DNA from 4 places in the Paenibacillus sp. MAH-35 genome. Region 1 is predicted to be linked to each of the others. Evidence: riboswitches for the same ligand, from Rfam matches in the RefSeq annotation. Region 1 holds a riboswitch; each other region holds the start of a gene.
The links. Region 1 has a riboswitch for cyclic di-AMP ahead of AC3Y2E_RS29785 (hypothetical protein). Riboswitches for the same ligand answer to the same signal wherever they lie in the genome.
Positions count from the first base shown of each region.

Region 2: linked by a shared signal. The riboswitch ahead of AC3Y2E_RS18660 (TrkH family potassium uptake protein) and the one ahead of AC3Y2E_RS29785 (hypothetical protein) in region 1 are both predicted to bind cyclic di-AMP.
Region 3: linked by a shared signal. The riboswitch ahead of AC3Y2E_RS17315 (3D domain-containing protein) and the one ahead of AC3Y2E_RS29785 (hypothetical protein) in region 1 are both predicted to bind cyclic di-AMP.
Region 4: linked by a shared signal. The riboswitch ahead of AC3Y2E_RS32805 (C40 family peptidase) and the one ahead of AC3Y2E_RS29785 (hypothetical protein) in region 1 are both predicted to bind cyclic di-AMP.

Region 1 covers NZ_JBYUPU010000046.1:39,100-44,231, reverse strand. The annotation lists gene AC3Y2E_RS29790 (ATP-binding protein) at 1-959, opposite strand, end outside; cyclic di-AMP (ydaO/yuaA leader) riboswitch at 1,416-1,590, shown strand; gene AC3Y2E_RS29785 (hypothetical protein) at 1,836-2,237, shown strand; gene kdpF (K(+)-transporting ATPase subunit F) at 2,372-2,452, shown strand; gene kdpA (potassium-transporting ATPase subunit KdpA) at 2,486-4,156, shown strand; gene kdpB (potassium-transporting ATPase subunit KdpB) at 4,183-5,132, shown strand, end outside.
Region 2 covers NZ_JBYUPU010000017.1:14,376-19,507, forward strand. The annotation lists gene AC3Y2E_RS18655 (CPBP family intramembrane glutamic endopeptidase) at 8-1,669, opposite strand; cyclic di-AMP (ydaO/yuaA leader) riboswitch at 1,999-2,193, shown strand; gene AC3Y2E_RS18660 (TrkH family potassium uptake protein) at 2,284-3,624, shown strand; gene AC3Y2E_RS18665 (potassium channel family protein) at 3,639-4,304, shown strand; gene AC3Y2E_RS18670 (LysR substrate-binding domain-containing protein) at 4,391-5,132, opposite strand, start outside.
Region 3 covers NZ_JBYUPU010000015.1:612-5,743, reverse strand. The annotation lists gene AC3Y2E_RS17335 (chemotaxis protein CheW) at 1-111, shown strand, start outside; gene AC3Y2E_RS17330 (acyl-CoA thioesterase) at 366-881, shown strand; gene AC3Y2E_RS17325 (DnaJ family domain-containing protein) at 954-1,562, opposite strand; gene AC3Y2E_RS17320 (polysaccharide deacetylase family protein) at 1,617-2,636, shown strand; gene AC3Y2E_RS17315 (3D domain-containing protein) at 2,649-3,473, opposite strand; cyclic di-AMP (ydaO/yuaA leader) riboswitch at 3,481-3,625, opposite strand; gene AC3Y2E_RS17310 (DNA-3-methyladenine glycosylase I) at 3,692-4,276, opposite strand; gene AC3Y2E_RS17305 (sialidase family protein) at 4,366-5,132, opposite strand, start outside.
Region 4 covers NZ_JBYUPU010000064.1:1,461-6,592, forward strand. The annotation lists gene AC3Y2E_RS32800 (cryptochrome/photolyase family protein) at 1-1,026, opposite strand, end outside; gene AC3Y2E_RS32805 (C40 family peptidase) at 1,363-1,833, opposite strand; cyclic di-AMP (ydaO/yuaA leader) riboswitch at 1,840-1,975, opposite strand; gene AC3Y2E_RS32810 (hypothetical protein) at 2,155-2,961, opposite strand; gene AC3Y2E_RS32815 (M1 family metallopeptidase) at 2,979-4,958, opposite strand.

The DNA.
Region 1 (5,132 bases):
AGTTCCATTCGTTCCTCGGCGGTAAACAGTTTCTCGCCATCGATCAGCCCGGTTGCCGAACCGATAATGGCTGCGAGCGGTGTACGAAGCTCGTGCGAGACGGAGTTCAATATGGCGATGCGAAGCCGCTCGGATTCGGCAGTCAGATGGGCCAGCTTTGCCTCTTCCTCGAACTTGACACGTGCGACTGCACTGGCCGCCAACCCGCCAACCGCTTCAAATAACAAGGCTTGTTCCGGTAAGGTTTCGCTTCGCTCGTGCTTGGAAATAAGAACCATAACTCCGAATCTTTGTTCCTCAATCTGAAGCGGGATAAAATGCCCGATGAGTCCTCCGGTATGTGAAATTCTTTTTTCCAATGACGTACCTTCTTTGTAGACGCGTTTAGCAAGCGCAAGCTCGGCTTGTTCCTGTACATGATGGGAAAATGGGCTGGAACGACGGGCGAGCGTAAGCTCATTGTTGTTTTCAGCCAGATAGATCGTTACGTCCATTTTCAGGATTTCAGATAGCTGTCGGGAAAAACGGTCCAGCAATGACGGCATATCGACGGCAGAGCTAATCTGTTTACTGAGCGCATAAAGCGTGGCGGTTTGCTTCTCTTTTTGCTTGGAGTAGAGCACCTGCTGTTTGAGCCGGGCTGCCAAGCTGGCGGTTAATACCGCAACTGCTATATAAACGGCAAAGGAAATCAAATACCTAAGATCCGCGACGGTAAAACTGAGCACCGGCGGTACAAAAAAGAAATCAAAGGACAATACGCCCAGGAAAGCGGCGAAGAAAGCCGGACGCAGTCCCCAAACTACCGCATTAAGAAGCACCGGAAGCAAGTAGATCAGCGAAATATTGGCCAAATCAAAGGCGAGCCCGAAAGGTTGTATTAGGATCGTCATTCCCGCAATTAGCAGCGCGGTAGTGATGTAAGGACGCAAATCGTGCTTGGTATGAAAAAAGGGCATGGCTGAACCTCCTGCTGCGCTTATGACTAAAACTGAGACTGTCGATTCATTATGAACAACCAAGTGGAAAGTGAAAAGATTGCCTTCTGGCGAGTTTTGTTCGGAATCCCAAACCTTAAATTCCATTTAAATAAAGGGATTCCGGACAACCTGTCTGAGCAGAAGAAGGCAACTTTTCACTTGGAACGGCCAGATAACACTTCTACACATTTAATCGACAGTCTCAAACTCACCATTAGCGTACTGTAAATACTGCGCAAAAGAAATGGTTCCAGGGGGTAAAAGTTCCGTAAAAATGATGGAAAAGATCGAAAAACGGCGTGTGAAGGAGGGAGATGAAGGAAATAGAGGCCAGGGAATCAGATCGAGATGTAGAGAAGAAAATGAAACCAATTTACCTCGCGGCTCGCTTTACAATTATTTGCATGGGGAGTAACATTCGGTTCATGAATTCAATGATTCACTGTGCTGAATTGCCTTTCAGGCAAACGGGGGAACCAATCACGGAAGCTTGTGTGAGAGCGAGCATCCGTACGGGGTGAATCCTGCCGCCGGAATATGACCCGGTTGCAGGTAGGGCGACTCTCACCGCCCGAATCCGTCAGCTAACCTCGTAAGCAAGAGCAACTCTTTGGAAAATAGCGTTGCTTATGGAGAGAGGATGATGAAGCTTGTGATCGTAACTTCCGACCACAGGGCTTAGGCCTCCTGTGGTTTTTTTGTAATTAACTAACTACGCAAGCGACATAAGAGAGGCAACATTTATTATAACTAGACACGGGTTTACTCGCTTTGCCTTGGAAGTTGAGGAAGAGCAATCTCAATTCGTTAGCTTCTTTTTTGTTGCCTCCCCGTGTAGGGATAGGAGGGACACACGTGAACGATCAAGACGATTATCTTCTCGTTTCAGCGCCTACCGAAGCCGGTCTAGCATTTCTGCGGGTGCTGGCGGCAAAGGGATCGCATTATGCTGCATTAACCTACAATAAAGCGGAGAAGCAAGCTCTGGAGGAAATGGGAGTAGAGGACATTCTTATGGTGGATACAAAAGACAGTCGTTCACTACTGGTCCCCGAGCTGCCGATCGGTAAGGTTTACTTGTTTGAACAAAGCTTGGATTTGTGCTGCAGGTATATTCAAATATGCCGTTCCTGGACGGCAAAGCCGATTTATGTCATCACACAGGGGAATAATGCCCGGCTCATCTACAAAGGGCTTGGTGCGAAGTACGTAATTTTATCACAAGGGACGGACTTGTCCTTTCTGTTAAGCGAGTAAACGTAAAGCCTGTAAAGGAGACGTGAAAGTATGTTGGATATCGGAATGATTGCACTGGTTGCTATACTGGCTGCAGCCATGATAGGCCTCGCTGCTTGGGCAGGCAAGGTTGTCGAGGAAGGGCGTGAAGAAGCATGATGTGGGCGCTCGGTATCGTCGTGATCCTGTTGTTTGTTTATTTGGTTTACGCTCTGGTTAAGCCGGAAAAGTTCTAAAAAACGCCTGTTCTCAGGAAGGAGTATTGTGATATGGCTGGAATCCTTGCCGTTGTTGTTACATTGCTGCTGGTGCTGCTGCTGGCCCGGCCCACAGGGCTATATATGGCCCGAGCTTTTGAATATAACCGGACGGGACTGGACCGGTTTTACAGTCCATTGGAGAAATGGATTTATGCCATCGGAGGCATTCGTCAAGAGAATCAGACATGGCGAAAATATGCTGCCACATTAGTCGTCAGCAATACCGTCATGATTTTGCTCGTATATCTCGTGTTTCGGACACAGGCGTTTTTGCCGCTGAATCCGGCTGGCATTGCCAATATGGACCCGAGCCTAGCCTTTAATACGGCAATCAGCTTTATGACAAATACCAATTTGCAGCACTACAGCGGGGAGAGCGGATTATCGTACTTGTCGCAAATGATTGCGATCGTCTTTATGATGTTTACGGCTCCGGCTACCGCGCTTGCAGCGGTGTTCGCTTTTATGCGCGGGCTGGCAGGAAAACCGTTAGGCAATTTTTTCGTCGATATGACTCGTGCTATTACACGGGTATTGCTGCCGATTGCTTTTGTTACGGCCCTTATTTTTGTTGCGCTAGGCGTTCCACAAACGCTTGAACCGGCGGCGGTCGCTCAAACGATTCAAGGCGGTGAACAAACGATTGCCAGAGGCCCGATGGGTTCGTTCTTGTCCATTAAGGAGCTCGGGAATAACGGCGGGGGATTTATGGGCGTCAACTCGGCTCACCCGTTTGAAAACCCTAATGCAATTAGTAATTTGATTCAGATCCTGCTAATGATGTTACTTACGACATCCCTACCTTTTGCATACGGCAAGATGGTCGGGAATGCCAAGCAGGGACGGGTACTGTTTGTTTCTATGGCAATGCTCTTTATCGTTTTGCTGAGCGTTTCGCTAACGGCTGAACATGCTGGCAATCCGGCTCTGAATGCAATCGGCATTCAGCATGAACAAGGCAGTATGGAGGGCAAGGAGGTTCGCTTCGGAGTTGCACTATCTTCCTTATATTCAGTCGTAACAACGGCATCCGAGACGGGGGCGGTCAATGCGATGCATGATACGCTGACGCCAATCGCCGGGTTGATCACCATCGCCAACATGATGTTGAATACGACTTTTGGCGGCGTAGGAGCCGGCTTTATGAACGTACTGATGTATGCGATGATCGGCGTGTTTCTCTCCGGTCTGATGGTTGGGCGTACACCGGAATTTTTGGGCAAAAAAATCGAAGGCAAGGAAATGAAGCTGATTGCCGTCACGATGCTGGTTTCGCCTGTTCTCATTCTGGTTCCAACGGCAATTGCGCTGTTCAGCTATCCCGATACGCTGTCCAATCCGGGCTTTCACGGCCTGACGCAAGCGATGTACGAGTATACCTCGTCTGCTGCGAACAACGGTTCCGGATTCGAAGGGCTAGGTGACAATACATTGTTCTGGAACACGACAACCGGAGTCGTTATGTTTTTAGGCAGATATTTCTCCATTGTCGCTTTGCTTGCTGTAGCCGGGTCGCTTGCTGCCAAGAAGACGGTGCCGGAAACGACAGGCACCTTTAGGACGGACACGGGATTGTTCGCGATTGTATTTTTGGCTGCTGTGCTGATCGTTGGAGCGTTAACGTTCTTCCCAAGTCTCGTACTCGGCCCAATTGCAGAACAGTTGACATTGAAACCATAAGTTTGATTGTAATGGAGGTTCTCACGATGCAAACTAAAACATCCGGACTTAGCGGGTCGATTATCCGGAATGCTGTCAAGGAAGCGTTCATGAAGCTGGACCCTAGAGTCATGTTCCGTAATCCGATCCTGTTTGTAGTGGAGATAGGATTTAGCATCACATTATTTCTATGCTTTTTTCCCGGAGCGTTCCAAGGCTCGACACCGGCTTGGTTCAATATAGTGGTTGCCGCCATTTTGCTGGTGACGTTGTTGTTCGCGAACTTTGCGGAGGCATTGGCTGAAGGAAGAGGCAAGGCGCAAGCGGATTCGTTAAAGCGGACAAAAAAAGACATTGTTGCAAACAAATTGGTCGGCGGAGAGATCAAGCAGGTGGCTTCAACCGATCTTCGTAAAGGAGATATTGTCGTCATAACACAAGGAGAAATGATTCCGGGGGACGGCGAGGTTGTCGAAGGGCTCGCGTCGGTCGACGAATCAGCGATTACGGGAGAATCCGCGCCTGTCATTAAGGAAGCTGGCGGCGATTTTAGTTCTGTCACAGGCGGAACGCACGTCATCAGCGACCAGATCAAAGTAAGGATCACCAGCGATCCGGGAGAATCGTTTCTGGATCGGATGATTTCACTTGTCGAAGGGGCTAAACGGCAAAAAACGCCGAATGAAATTGCCCTGAATACGGTTCTGATCAGTTTGACCCTGATTTTCCTGATTGTCGTGGTGACACTGCCGTTTTTCGGGGACTACCTCAACATTGAAATTGATGTTCCCGTCCTGATTGCCCTGCTTGTTTGCCTTATCCCAACCACAATCGGAGGGTTATTGTCTGCGATCGGAATAGCGGGAATGGATCGGGTGACCCGGTATAACGTAATTGCCATGTCGGGGAAAGCTGTGGAAGCTGCGGGGGATATTAATACAATCATTCTGGACAAAACGGGTACGATCACATATGGCAACCGGATGGCGAGTGAATT
Region 2 (5,132 bases), on a different contig from region 1:
GCGCGACCTAGACGGGGTCCGGCTTCGACGGCCGGAAGCCGTCTCCGGAATCAGGCGGCGGATCGCCCGCTCCGGGCCCGGGTCGCCGTGCGGCCGTTTTGCCGTGCAGCCACTTGATCACGATGGCGACGAGGGCAGGCAGCGCGATATAAAACGCGCCGAGACCTACATACCCGGCTCCTCCCATGCCCATCAGCGAAAAGCTCATCAGGATGCTGTCCACGATGGCGTGGGCGAACAACGCCGTCGCAAACCCGTACTTCAGGAAAGCGTAGCCGAACAAGATGCCGAGAATCGTCACTTCCACGAACCGGGTGTACACCGGGTAGATCGGATACTGCGTATGGCTGAACGCCCAGATGACGCTTGGTATAACGACGGCCAGAAACGTATTGCGAAGCAGCTTCTTAAACAGAGCGATGCCGAAAAAACGGTAAATCGCTTCCTCGGAAATCGCCGCCGTCCAGGCCATAAGCGGAAAGATCCCCGGAAGCAGCATGTTAAGCGGCGATCCGGACGGGTCGTTCACCGCCCACATATCGAACCGGTGTTCAGCGGTGAAAAACAGCAGCGACTGCACTCCTAGCAAACCGAAGGCGAGCAGGTAGCCCCGTTTCATGCTGGACAGCGTATGAGCCCCGAAGCCCGGCTCTCTCCATCGCGGCCACAGCCGTCTTCCTTGTTCCCGCCACAGCGGATCGCCGGCGGCGAACGAGAAGTAACAGATGATCGCCATGATCGTCACGACGACCGTCATCAGAATCATGGTGACGACGGCGGCTTCAGTTGAGAAGAAGGGGTCCATGCCTTCGGCTTCGAGTGTTTTGAAGGCGGGAATCATATTGATATTGTTGATCCAGTACAACACCAGAAAGGTGGCCGTTAAGCCGATCCCCCGGACGAACGAGATCTGTTTCCGGTAAGCGATCGCAATGGCGATGGCGGCCAGCCCCATGACCGATGACAGGATCAAATTCCACTGCGTCATCGCCGAGGCCGCCTGGTCCTGCCGTTTGACCCAGTCGAGATGGCTTTGCGGAATCCGGAACTCGTTATAATAGGCGGTTGCCTGCCCGCCCCGGACCTCCACTACCTTCAGCAGCTTGGCGCCGCCGATCGTACCTGCGCGATGCTCGAATACGAACCGGTGGGGCGTAGCGGCGTTCGGCCGGAGCGAGCTGTAGTCAGAGAGGGAGAGTCCGTCCTTCCGCAGCACCTCTTCGGCAATCCGGCGGCCTACCTCGACCGACGGGGCGTTCTCCCGGCTGCTCTTCCTCCACCCGATGACGGCGCCGCTTGTCATATGTACATCGACGACATATTCGGCTCCGCGCCCGTCCGTCAGATCGACGCGATAATAATCGATCGGAGCCCGTTCCTGAAACCGGGATTTGTAATCCGCGACCCGCTTCTCCTTCTGGATATAGCCGCTCAGCAGCTTGTCGGACTGGTAGACGACGAACGTGCTGGAAGCCGGATAACCGGTCAACTCTGCGATATGCGCCTTTGCGGCGTCCGCTGCCGCTTGCTTGGATACGGTCGGCATCGTCTCGGTTAAGATGTCGGGCTCTTTGTTTCCCGTAAAAAAAGACCACCAGTTGGTGATGACGAATAAGAGGATGCCGATAACAGCAAAAGTTCCCAGCATGGATGAAAACGGGCGTTTCATGGATCCCTCCCGAACTTTTTTTCTAACGTAACATACTTTTTTTCGAAATGCCACTTAAACGGAAGCAACGGAGGTAGGGACAATGAAAAGAGGCAGGCACGCTTGTTATTCGGCCGGAAGCCGCCGATTCCTCCATGTTTTTAAGCGAATGCCGGCTTTGTGCAAGCGGGTGCGGCGGGATTATAATCGAGTTCGTCAAGTATTATTCGCTTCTGCTTCAGAGCCGCTACTGCCAGCGCACCATTACGCGAAGACCGGACTCTAATCTGAAAAGCGGAATAAGAAACTCTACAACACGAGCCGTTTAAGGTGCGCGCATCGCAGCGGACTCTCATATCAAGCCGAATTTCTTAATGAAAACGGGGGAACCATTCAAGTAGGAGCAGTTTTGCGGTGTCCGAGAAAACCGCAAGTTTTGCTCATGGGGTGAATTTCGCAGCACCGTTCCCAGCAGCGGCAAGCGAAAAGGGTGCCTTACAACCCGAATCCGTCAGCTAACCTCGTAGGCTTCAGTTTGGAAACCACACCGGACAAACGGCATTGGGATTCCAATGTCTTTTTTTGTTGTTCCTGCAAACTACGATCCGTCTTGCCGATCGGAGAGGTGACCCTGCTTGAAACCACTTATAGGGTTCAGAAGGCTTACGCCGCCGCAATTTCTTGTTCTGGGCTTCGCACTGATTATTTTTTCGGGCGGGCTGCTGCTGTCTTTGCCCGTGTCCACAACGAACGGGGAAGGTTTGCCTCTGGTGGATGCTCTATTTACAGCGACCTCGGCTACGTGCGTAACCGGGCTGGTTGTCGTTGACACGGGAACGTATTTTACCGTATTTGGTCAAGTAGTCATTATGGCGCTTATTCAGGTCGGGGGACTCGGTTTCATGACGATGTCAACGCTGATCGCGCTCGTCCTGCGCAAGCGGATCTCGCTAAGGGAACGGCTGATTCTGCAGGAAGCAATGAATCAGGTTTCGATGGAAGGGATCGTGCGGCTGATCCGCAAAGTATTGCTGTATTCCTTGACGATTGAGCTTGCAGCCGCTGCACTGTTCGCGATTCGCTGGTCGTTCGACTATAGCGCCGGCCGTGCGGTTTATATGGGAGTGTTCCACGCGGTTTCGATGTTTAATAACGCCGGATTCGATCTTTTCGGCCATTTTCGGAGTCTGATGCCTTATGCGGACGACCCGCTGATTAATATCGTCGCCATGTCGCTTATTATTTTGGGGGGCATCGGCTTTATCGTAATCTCGGATCTGATGGAATACGGAAAGAAACGCAAGCTGTCACTTCACTCCAAAGTCGTGCTTAGCATGACCGGGTTTCTGATCGTATTCGGAGCGATCGTCATCTTTTTATTCGAATATACGAATCCGAAGACGCTTGGGGCTTTGAACGGCACGGGCAAAGTGCTCGCCTCCTTTTTTCAGTCGGTGACGCCACGCACCGCGGGGGCCAATACGCTCGACATCGCAGGACTCCGGCAAGCGACACAATTTTTTATCATTATATTGATGTTTATCGGCGCGTCCCCGGGTTCGACCGGCGGGGGAATCAAGACGACCACCTTTACGACGCTGATCGGCGCCGTCATCGCGATGATCCGGGGCAAGGAAGATATCGTCCTGTTTCGTTACCGGCTGGCCAAAGACCGGATTTACAAAGCGATTACGCTTACGATCCTCGCCTTGTTCCTGGTCGTATTTATGACGATGCTGCTCTCTACGACGGAGGACCATTCCTTCCTAATGATCTTATTCGAAGTGACGTCGGCTTTCGGTACCGTCGGCTTATCGATGGGTCTGACTCCGGAGCTGACGGCTTTCGGTAAAATCATTATTATGATCACGATGTTTGCGGGCCGGCTTGGACCGATTACGCTGGCTTACGCGCTGCAGCCTAAAACGGAGAGAGAACTATATAGACATCCGGAAGGTAAAATTATTATCGGATAGGAGAAGTTTTTACGATGAAAATGAAACAATTTGCAGTGATCGGTCTGGGGAGGTTCGGCTCCAGTCTCGCCCGGGAGCTGACCAACAACGGATTTGAGGTGCTCGGCGTCGACAGGGACGAAGAGGCTGTCAGCGAAATGTCTGAGGTGCTGACCCACGCGATCGTCGCGGACTCGACGGACGAAGAGACGCTGCGTTCGATCGGAATCCGCAACTTCGATTGCGTCATCGTTGCGATCGGAGACGATATTCAGGCAAGCATCATGACGGCGATTTTGCTGAAGGATCTCGGTGTCGAGATGGTCGTGGCGAAGGCGCTGTCCGTGCTGCACGGCAAAGTGCTGGAGCGGCTGGGCGTGGACCGGATCATCTATCCCGAGCGCGATATGGGCATCCGGGTTGCGCACCAGCTCGTGAACCCAAATCTGCTCGACTACATCGAGCTGTCCAAAGACTACACGATCGCAGAGATATCGGCGCCCAAATGTTTGAACGGCAAGACGCTCGAGGAGCTGAACCCGCGGGCCAAATACGGCTGCAGTGTGGTGGCGATCAACAAGAAGGACGGCGTCATTATAGCGCCGACTGCCACCGACGTTATTAATGAACGGGATGTCATGGTTATAATCGGGACGAACAAGCAGATCGAGTCGTTCGAGGAGGAGCTGGTTGGCTCATAAGGCCGGGCCGGTTCGGTTCGATTGGGACCGCCGGATCGGCCGCGGGGATGCTGCGGTTGCTGCGGGACGCTGCCTCGCGAGCGGCTTCAGCCGAGCTCGCCTTTGACTGCGGCGTAATATTCCTTCGCCTTTTCGACCCAGCGGAGCGTGGAAGCACTCTGCATCGATTCCCGGCCGAACAGCAGCGAGGTCGTTCGGGTCGTCTCCTCCAGCTCGGGGATGCTGCGGAGTACGAGGTCGTTGTTGTTCAGCACGGTCTGGCGCAAATACGATTTCGGCAGCAGCGTAGCCGCATTGCATGTGGAGACGAGCCGCAGGATCGCTTCGAACGAATCGATCTCCATTTTAACGTCGGGATAGACGGTATACCGGTGAAATAATTCATCCATTAATATGCGGTACCACGTTCCTTTGGAAAATAAGATCATCGGCAGCTTCTGCAGCTCGTTAATATCTATGGAAGGTTTGTCCGTCCACTTATGACTCGACGGCAGGACGAGACAGAGATGGTCGTCGAACAGCGGAACGCAGGTCAGCTCCGGATTGTCGATTTTGGAGGCTACGAGCCCGAGATCGACTTTTTTCTCTTTGACGAGCGTGACGATTTCATGCGTTTTGCCGGTGATCGCTTTAATGTCCGTTTCCGGAAAATCGCGCGTGTACAGGCCGATCAGATCAGGCAGCGTGGATTGCAGTGTAGTCAGGCTTGCTCCGATCGTGATGCTTTTGCCGGACGAACGGTATTCGGCGAAGCGCTGCAGCAGCTTGCGCTCCATCTCGGCGACTTCTAGGGCGTATTCGTAACAAATCTGCCCGAGCCTCGTCAGC
Region 3 (5,132 bases), on a different contig from region 1:
CCGCCGGAGCGGATCGGCGATTTGAGCGGAGCTTTTTTTACCGGTATCGGAGTCAGGGAAGGGGAATTGGTCGGCCTTTTAAACCTGGATGAAGTGCTTCTGCGGGATTAATGGCGGGTAGAGCGTGTCTAAGGAGATGCCCGGACAAAGAACATAACGGCAGGCACTGCTTCGGGGTGGAGCGGTGCTTGTTTATTTTTAGAACGTGCCGGCGTGTATCCGCTGTGGCAAACCTTTATCGAGGGGAGCGAAACCGTGACGTTATCGTTTTTTTTGCTTCCAATGCGGTATAATGACACAAGCGGAGCCGTTTTTAGGGTATCCTACTCCTAGTGGAGACCGACAGCAAGGAAAGGCGTGATCAAGTGGTAGAGAAACGTTTCTCGAAAGAGTCCAGATGTTACAAGACGTTCCGGGTATTTCCGACCGACGTGAATAACTACGATACGCTGTTCGGAGGCAAGCTGATGGCGCATATCGACGACATCGCCTCCATCGCCGCATCCAAGCATAGCCGCAGCTTTGTGGTAACGGCGTCTACCGATTCGGTGGACTTCCTGTCCCCGATCCCGATGACCGCTTCCGTATGTCTGGAATCGTATGTAACCTGGACCGGCCGAAGCTCGATGGAAGTGTTCGTCAAGGTCATCACCGAGGATCTCCTTAGCGGAGAACGCCATATCGCCGCAACCTCCTTTCTAACCTTCGTCGCGCTGGACGACAACAAGAAGCCGATTCCCGTGCCGCAGGTCGTGCCGGAATCTGAAGAGGAGATTCAGCTTCACCAGTCCGGAGACGGACGGGCGGATATGAGGCGCCACCGCCGCGAGCAGAGCAAGAAGTTCGCTGATTTTTTGACGACCAGCTATTCCTGGGAATGACCGGATATCGAGCAAAAGCCAGTAAACCGTTTCCTCAAACGGCTTGCTGGCTTTGTTGGTATACGGACAATTTTACTTCCACTTCTCGAATTCAGCTTCCAGTGTTTCCCTCGTCACCTTGCGTCGATGCAGCGACAGGCTGGGAGACTGAATGTTCAGCTGCGTTATTTTTTTGTTAATGTCCTTAATATGGGCGTCGATCGATGGTTCATCCGGATGGGTCCGCAGCAGCTCGAGCGTATATTCGATCGATTCCTGAATATCTTTGCGCAGCATAATCCATGGGGGCGGAACTTTGGCATTTTTCAGTATCGTCTGCAGCACGTCCTCGGTCGGCACCTCGACCGGTTTTCCTTTGCCGGGCAAGTGATCGAAGCCGCCGTTGCGCTTGCATTCCTCGAACGCCTCATCAAGCCAGTGGTGCATCCGCCTGTAATGTAAAATGGCGACTTGACGGTCTTCAAATGTATCGGCCGGCAAGGGGATGATCGGGCGCTGCGGAGGTTCCGAATAAACCCCGCCGTCCGGAAGGTTGTTGCGAGAAGACGACATGGCGTAATTCCCCGCTTTCTTATAGAACGGTTTGGTTCTAGCGTAGCGGATTGGCTGGACCGGGTCAAGCGGGAAGCGGCTAACCGGCGCGTCCACATTTTGCAGGAGACCGCTCCTGCGTTCCGGCACATAAATCGTTCCCCGAACCTTCATACTAACGTTAAAACGGAAGGGGAATGCCTTATGAAGCGGATCACCGCAATCGCGGTATGCTGTCTGCTGGCGTCCGGCTGCTGGAACGCGGGGCGTTCGGGAGAAAATAATCCGGCTGTACCAGCCCCGCGGGACTACGCGTCGGACGTTCCGCACAGCATTGTTCGGACGGAGGAGCTTACGGAGCTGATGGCGCAAACGGCCGAGCGGGAGCGGCGGCTATCCGATACGGTGTCCGTTCCGCCCAAGGCGAAGCCGATCGAGATCAAGCAGGACCCGCCGGCAGTTCCCCCGCATCAGGAGACGCGAGCCAAGCCGAAGCCGAGCGCCAAGCCGAAAGCGCCGCCCAAAGCTCCGGCGGTCAGCGCGCAGCAAAGCACGTCCGGACGGAAGCTGTCGCTCTCGGAGCTGAGAGCCAAGTACCCGGACTGGTTCAAGGTAAGCGGCGCAGCGAAGGAACCCCGGATCGCGCTGACGTTCGACGACGGTCCCGATTTACGCTTTACCCCGCAAGTGCTCGATGTATTGAAGGCCAATGGCGTGAAGGCGACCTTCTTCCTGCTGGGCAAAAAGGCGGAGGAGCATCCGGATATCGTAAAACGGATCGTACGGGAAGGTCATGCGATCGGCAATCATTCGTACCGCCACCCGCAGTTTACCAAATTAACGGTGGACGAATTTGCTTCGGAAATCGAGAAGGCGGAGGAGGTGCTGAACCGGCTCGCCGGTTACCGGCCCAAGCTGGTGCGTCCTCCCTATGGAGCGATTGATGAAGATGAGCTGCAGTGGGCCAAAAATAGAGGATACGTCATCGTCAACTGGAACGTCGATTCGCTTGATTGGAAAAACCTCGGGGAACAGCAAGTGTTAGGCAACATTCTCGGTCATACGAAGGCCGGAGCGATCGTTTTGCAGCATTCGGCCGGAGGAGACAGTCAAGACTTGTCCGGCACCGTCAAAGCGCTGCCCGGCATCATCGCGAAGCTGAGAGAGCAGGGCTACGGGCTGGTCACGGTTCCCGAACTGCTGAAGCTGCCCAAAAGCAAATAATGCCGCCGACTGCTAGTCGACGACATACACGGTTACATTCTGGTAACCGAACAATTTGGCTTGCTCGCCCGAGCTCGGCACGAAGATATCGATCCGGTTGCCCTTGATCGAGCCGCCCGTGTCGGACGCTACCGCCATCATTCCTCCGGCCGGCAGACCGTCGAACGTATAACCGGTGACGTATACGGTCGTTCCGAGCGGAATCACTTTGGGGTCTACGGCAATGGTGCCGACCTTCAGCGTATTGCCGAAATAATCAAGTCCGGCATAACCGCCGTTTTCTTCCGCGCTGCCTGTATAGGCGGAGGCGACTGCAGCGATGGTTTTGGCAGGTTTGATCTCTTTGCCCGCCACCGTGACGACCGGCTGGTTCGTTGACGGCTGCTTGGCGGTAGCTTTCGCTTCGGTTGCGGCTTTCGGTTGGGCCGCTGCCGGAGCTGCTTTTTTGGCTTGGTTTGGTTGCGCTTTCTTCGCTGTATCGGATGCGGCTGAAGCGGCGGCCTTCGGCTTGGCGGGTGCGCTGGCAACTGCAGCAGATGCTGCGGGAGCCTGCTGGGGCTGCTGTTCTGCAGCCTGCTGAGCCGTCTCTGCGAGTACGGCGGCCGCTGGTTCCGCTGAGGCCAATACCGTCACGATTCCTTGAGCCGGATATGCGGAGGGAGACAACGTCCCGCCATCTGCAAATAAATGAGTCTGAAAAACAAACGGAGCCAGCATCGGCATCAAGGCCGGGTCGTAGGGACGCCCCCCTGCGGTTGCTGACGATCCGGTTCCGGATAGGGCGAACAAAGCGAAACTGCCCGCAAGCAAAGCGTGCTTCCAGGGTAAGTACTTCACGAACGGCATCTCTCCTTTTGACGGCCTACGAGGTTAGTTGTCGGATTCGGGCTGAGGATACAACCCTACGCGCAGAAACGCGATTCACCCCGGAGCGGACTTGTCCGCTTGGTGATAATCCCCCGCACTTATGGAAACCGCGAATGGTAAAACTTCGCAGTTTTGAAGTTTCGGCTTCTTGTAGAAGGCTAACATATGTCGGACGGAAGGGGAAAGCCTCAAAATTTTCCAGTTGCAATTTCGCCGTGCCGAAAACAGCTCGTCACATGGTCCTGCACCATCCCGGTTGCCTGCATAAGCGCGTAGCAAATCGTCGGGCCGACGAAGGTAAAGCCGCGCTTTTTTAAATCTTTGCTCATCGCTTCCGAGATGGGGGTGGAGGCGGGCACATCCTGCAAATGATCCCAGCGGTTGCGGATCGGATGTCCTCCGACAAATTGCCATATATATGCGTCGAAGCTGCCGAACTCCTGCTGAACCTGAAGGAAGCATCGGGCGTTGCGAACGGCGGACGCGATTTTGGCCCGGTTGCGCACGATGCCCTCGTTATTCATCAATTCCTCTATTTTGCGGTCGTCATATCCGGCGACTTGTACCGGATCGAACCGGTCGAACGCTTCGCCGTACTGTTCCCGCTTGCGCAGAATCGTGTACCAGCTAAGGCCGGCTTGAGCGCCCTCCAGTACGAGCCGCTCGAACAGGGCGTGATCCTCGTGAACAGGCACGCCCCATTCCCGGTCGTGGTAATCCCGGTAGAGCGGGCTGTCTGTGACCCAGCCGCAGCGTTTCAAAGGTTCCTGCATGAGAAAATCGCCTCCTTAGGTATCCACCCAGTCCTTCCAGTATAACGGAGGATGCCTCCGAAGGCGAAATTCCTGTCCCGATAGCAGGCTCAGGGTCTTAGTATCGTTCCTGCGATATAACGGGTCGCGTCCTTGTGACCGCCCGGATCATCTGCATCGTGAAAGTAGTAGGAGGCCAGCACTTCGCCCGGACGCACCTCGACGGCGCGGGGATAACCGAGATCCCGGCTGCCGCCGTCATCGCGCAGAATCAGCTCTTGCCCCCACGTCGCACCCCCGTCTTCGCTTGCACGCGCCCGGATGCCGTACGGCGGACGCCTGTAGCCGTAGACAGCGAACAAACACCCGTTAGCGAGGAGCGATAAGTGTACAACGTCCCCATGATCGTTGATGCGGTTAATAAATCGCCACGTTAATCCTCCGTCGTCGGAAGCGTACAGCTCGTTCCAGGCGGCGATCATTGCCGGTTTGCACCGGACTGCAACGAGAATCGTGCCGTCCGGCATCAGGACCGGGGACGGGCAGATGACGCGGTATTCCTGGCTGCCGGGCATAAGGGATACGAGGCTCCAATTACAGCCGTTGTCAAACGAGGCGAATACGACCGGACGGTCATGAGGATTCGTCTTCGGTCTTGCGGTCAAAAAGAGCAAAATAACTCCGTCGGGGCGTACGATATAGGAGGGCCGTCCCTGGTAGCGGGGAATGCCGCAGTCCGGCAGCATGCTGGCTTCTCCCCACGTAACGCCGCCGTCGCGCGACAGTTTGACCCATGCGCGTGCCTGATCGGAGCCGGAATTGGGCGTGCTCCAGCAAGCGAGCAGCACGTGAGGATCGTCAAAATCGCTGCCCTCGG
Region 4 (5,132 bases), on a different contig from region 1:
AAGCAAGTTTTTCGTCAGGAACATCGCCGTGACCATTCTTAGCCGGTTCGGCATGCTGCCCGTTTCGTTCAGTTGCGTCATCGCCGCATCGACGATCGGAATGCCGGTCCGCCCTTTTCTCCAGGCTTCGAAATGCCGGTCACCGAGCCCGGACAAGTCGTAATAGTGCTCATATTCGAAGAAAAGCGGGTCGAATACCGACTGGTACAAGTAAAAATCCCGCCAGGCGAGCTGCCGCTTCCACGCCTCGAAGTCCGGCTCCCCGAGCAGCTTGTCGTAGACGGTTCGAACCGAGATCGAGCCCGAATTGATGTAACCGCTCAGCCCGCTTGTCGCATCACCTGCATACGAATCCCTCCGCTGCGCATAATCCGGGAGCTTCTCGGCGATGAACCGCTCCAGTCTCTCTTCGGGCGCCTCCAGGCACACGTCTCCGCGGAACCGTTCCAGCGAGTAAGGGGGCGCATACCGCTGCCGGATCGATTCGTCCAGCACGAGCGTGCGCAAATCGGCCAGCCGGGTCGTCACAGGGGGCTGGAAATACGTATGCACGAATTCGCTCCATTTGCGGTAGAACGGGGTGAACACTTTATACGGCGATTGCCGCCCGGCGTAGCGGTGCAGTTCCTCTGGATCGGCCAGAGGCTGATCGGATATCGTCGTCAGCGGGATGCCGAGCCGGTGCAGCGTTTCATGAATGCTCGTATCCCGGTGTCTGGCGTAAGGAGTGTCGTCCCGGTGGAAGACCACCTCCGTCGCTTCGTGAACAAGCGCGATCTGCGGCACGATCTCCTCGGGCGTTCCGCATACGAGATTCAGTGTCTGGCCGTGATGCCGGTATAACGACTGAAGGCGGGCGAGCAGACCGAGGAAGCGGCGTCCGCTATGCGCACGGGCCCGTTCCGCGTTCAGGATGGCCGGATCGAGGATAAACAAGTGCAGGGAAGGGAGCCCGGTCCGGGCGATATAAGCGAAAGCGGGCATGTCGGTTACCCGCAGGTCTTTGCGATGGACAAACAGAATCATCGGGCCGTCCCCCCTAGAGCAGTGTAGAAAGCTTATCGGTGATACAAAACATTCGCAAAGACTCAGCCGTTTTCCTGCCGGAAGGGCGTAACCTCGCTGCCGATCGCGGATCCCGTCGCCGGCATCCGGTCCGCTCGAACAGTCCGTACACGTTCCGACAAGCGGTCGAATCCGGGAAGACGGTGAAAACCGGTGTCGGAGGCTATCCGCCCAAACCGTGCGGATTCGCCGCCCTGCCGCTTCCTGTCGGAAGAAGCGGGGATGAACGAAATCAAGCCCTGAAGGGCGAATGGTTCGCTCCTCCAGGGCTTGGGCTTGTCCGTTCCGCTGCCTGTATTACTTGGCTTCCGCCATGAACTGGTTGTACAGATCGTCACCAGCGATGCGGCGCGCGGTTACATAACGGGTTTTGTAGTACTTCTCGCTAAGCTTATTCTTCACTACCCCTTCGTTGGACGCCGAATGAATAAATTCGTCGTTGCCGAGGTAGATGCCGACGTGGGAAATGCCTTTGCCGTCGGTGTTAAAGAACACGAGGTCGCCGGGAATCAGATCGTTCTTGTCGACCCAGGTGCCCTCTTTGGCTTGGGCTTTCGATTGATGAGCCAGATCTACGCCGAATTGATTGAAGACGTACATCGTGAAGCCCGAGCAGTCGAAGCCTTTTGTGGTCGTTCCTGCGGTTCTGTACTTCACACCGATCAGCTCGTTCACGGTTTTCTCAAGCGTCGTTTCAGCGAAAGCGCTGCCAACGGAGGTGAAGAACAGTGCGACCACGGTGGTGATCATAATAAGTGCCTTTTTCAAGTGAAGCGGACTCCTTCCAGGTGCCTACGAGGTTAGCTGAGGGTTCGGTCGAAGGTGCCCTATGATCACTTTCCTGCGAGATCAATTCACCCGGAATGGTTCCCCCGTTTCCCGGCAAGCGGGAATTCGGCATGGTTCGATTTTTTTGTTTCCGGGTAATTATAATTCGCCTTTTAGCAACGATTTCCTCCTTTTGCGCAACATTTTTTTTGAAAAATCGAAATTTCGAATCCCAACGGCACAGAAAAACCCCTTTTCTGCGGAAGAAAAGGGGAACGGTGGAAGTCTCGCCTTGCTTGCAAATGCGGGAGCCTTAATCCGTCAGTCGGCATAGATGCGGTATTGAGAAGCGATCGTCCATAGCTTGAACACCATATCGGTGATATGGAGCATCTGCTGTACGATCAGAGCGGTCAACCCCGCCCAGATCAGGGAAGCCGATAAGGCGGCGGCCGTAAACGCCCCGGACAACGCGAGCAGCAAGCAGGCCAGCAGCACGATGGCCGGCAGCTTGCGGACGAACAGACCGAGTGACGATCCGAGTCCGCTTTCCGTCGTCCGGCCGAACTGGACGTACATGAAGAGAAGGCGGATCAGAAACCCGAATGCGGCATATCCCGCTGCCCAAGGCAGCAGCGCAAGCGAGAGGGAAGCGTAATCGGCGTGCTGGGCGAACGCTTTCTTGACCACCGGGAACAGCCAATATACGGGAGCCAGCGTTATCGCCATTTGCAAGACGTAGTAGAGGAAGAACGAACCGCTGAGCCGCTTGATGCCCTGCAAAAAGCGGTAGCCGGCATTCAGATGCGGATTCGCCAGAGAGTAGTAGACGCCCGCGTTCAGAACCGGTGTCAACAGCATCCGCGCCGCCGCAACTCCGACCAGCAGCCAGATGTACGGATGACTGATGTCGGTTTTCATAAGCCGGAATTGACTTTCGGCCAGGAACAGCTGCGAAGCGGCGGCAGACAGATGCTCGCCCGGGTACCGGTGCATCAGCGGAACGACGACCGATTTGACCAGCATCAGCAGCAGGAAGCCCCAGGTGAAATGATAAAGCCACAAGACGAGCAGGAGGAAGGATTGCGATAACGTATCTTTAAAGCCGTTCTTCATATAACGCATCATAGGCGGCAGTCACCTCCTCACCAGGCGAGCCCGTTCAACAAGATCTCGATCCATTTCGCGATTCCGATCGTCAGGCGCGCTTTCCATGTATCGTCGACATTCACTTGCATGAAGTTATTAATCCGCTTATGCTCGAGGATCATCGTCATCTGCGGATCGATCGCCGCCCATTCGAGAGGGGCTTCGCTCGTAATCGTATACAGCACCTGAGGGTCCCGTCCGTCCCACACTTTCTCCACATCGGACCCGTCCGTGAAATGGAAGCGGACTGGCACGTCCATATAATGGCCGCCATTTTTTTTGATTAGGACGGCGGTTTCGTAGATGGTTTTGCCGTCCTGCTTCATCGGCCGCGTCTGCACATGCTCGATGGAATAATCGGTCATGCCGCCGCCATACACGAACTGATCGAAGTATTCGGCCCAGCTCGTTTTTGTTACGCTTTCGAGAACGGCCTGGAAATCGCTTGTCGTCGGATGTTTGAACTTCCAGCGGTCAAAATACGTTTTCATTACCCGCAGCATCGTCTTCTGGCCGATCTGCTTCTCGATTCCGGCAAGCACGAGCTTGGCCCGCGTATAAACGTTCTCGGCGTAGCGGCTGTGTCCCCCGTATTGCCAGGAAGCCAGCTTCAGCGGCTCCGGCGAGGTCATATAACTCGATTCGATGGCAAAGTTCGGCTGCACTCCGTACTCGCTCATCATGATGAGATCTTCCGCGTAGGACGTAAAGCCTTCATCGAGCCACGCTTCCTCGAATTCGTTACTCGCCACCATGCCGTACCAATATTGATGGCCGATCTCATGGACGATCACCCGTTCCAGCTCGAAGCTGTCCGTATCTCCGGACGCTTCCCAGCCGGTGACCAGCGTCGGATATTCCATACCGCCCGCACCGTTGCCTCCCGGAGGCGGAATCACGATCGACAGCGTGGAGTAGGGGTATGTGCCGAACCATTCGCTGTATTTGGCGAGCGAGCGCTTGGCCGCATAGATGTACCGGTCTTTCAGCCCTTGGTGCGCGGGATCGAGGTACAGCTTGATTTTGACGCCGGGCACGTTGGGCGCCGAGAACGGTTCCTCGTAATATATAAAGTTCGGGGAAGCGGCCCAGGCGAAGTCATGAACGTCGTCCGCATAAAACTGATACGTCTTCTTCGTGCCGTCGTCCGAGGCGGGCTTGGTCGGAAACCCGGTAGCCGCCACCGTATAATTGGAAGGAACCTGGATGCGGACGTTATACATGCCGAAGTCGGAGTAAAACTCGGAGTTGCCGTGGTACTGATGGGTGTCCCAGCCTTCCTCTTCGCGTCCGCGCGTACCTTTCGGCTCGTAGACGGCGACTTTCGGAAACCATTGGCCGGCCATGACGAAATCGCCGACATACCCCATGCGGGCGAACACGTAAGGGAGCTTGACCGAGAAACGAATTTTGATCGTCGTCTCCGCGCCCGGATTGACCGGCTGGGGCAGGCGGATTTTCATCAGCGTCTGGTCCTGCTTGTTGCCGTCGTCCGGCTGGATGAACTGCATCGAGCGCATCAGATCGACGCCGTCTTCCGTTTGAATCGATTCAAGGCTCATGTGGCCGAAGCTGTCTTCCTTCATCTGATCGTTCCGCAGTTTGCCTCCCGATTCGCGCAGAAACGTCGACTTTTTGGATTGAAACGCGTTCGGATACAGATGGAAAACCAGCTCGCTGACCGGCTTCGACCCCGGATTTTTCCAAGTAAGCGACTGGGCGCCGGCCAGCGTCTTCTGCTCCGCGTCGAGCTGCACCGAGATATGATACTCCACGATGCGTTTGCTGAGCGGCTTCGGAGTATCGTTCACGGCGGGGGCCGGCGGCTCCAGCGCTTGTGCCGACGGTTCGTTCAGGGCGGACAGCGATGCGGGGGACTCGGGGCGTTCCGCGAACTGGGCGATCGTAATCGTCCCGGCGATCAGCAGGATCAGGAGCAGCCATAAGGTGTTGCGTTTGGACAGGCGGTTGATCATAAACGATTCTCACCCCGTTGACAAGCATCTACAGCATGTATATGTTTGCATTTGCCGGATTATTAGCTAAAATAAATAGAAAGGTACGATTTTTCAGCTATATAATCTGGAGGTCCGCATTGTAGAGGGCTTCGATAAGAAGTCTTACTTAGGGGTCTTATATGGAAGGTGATA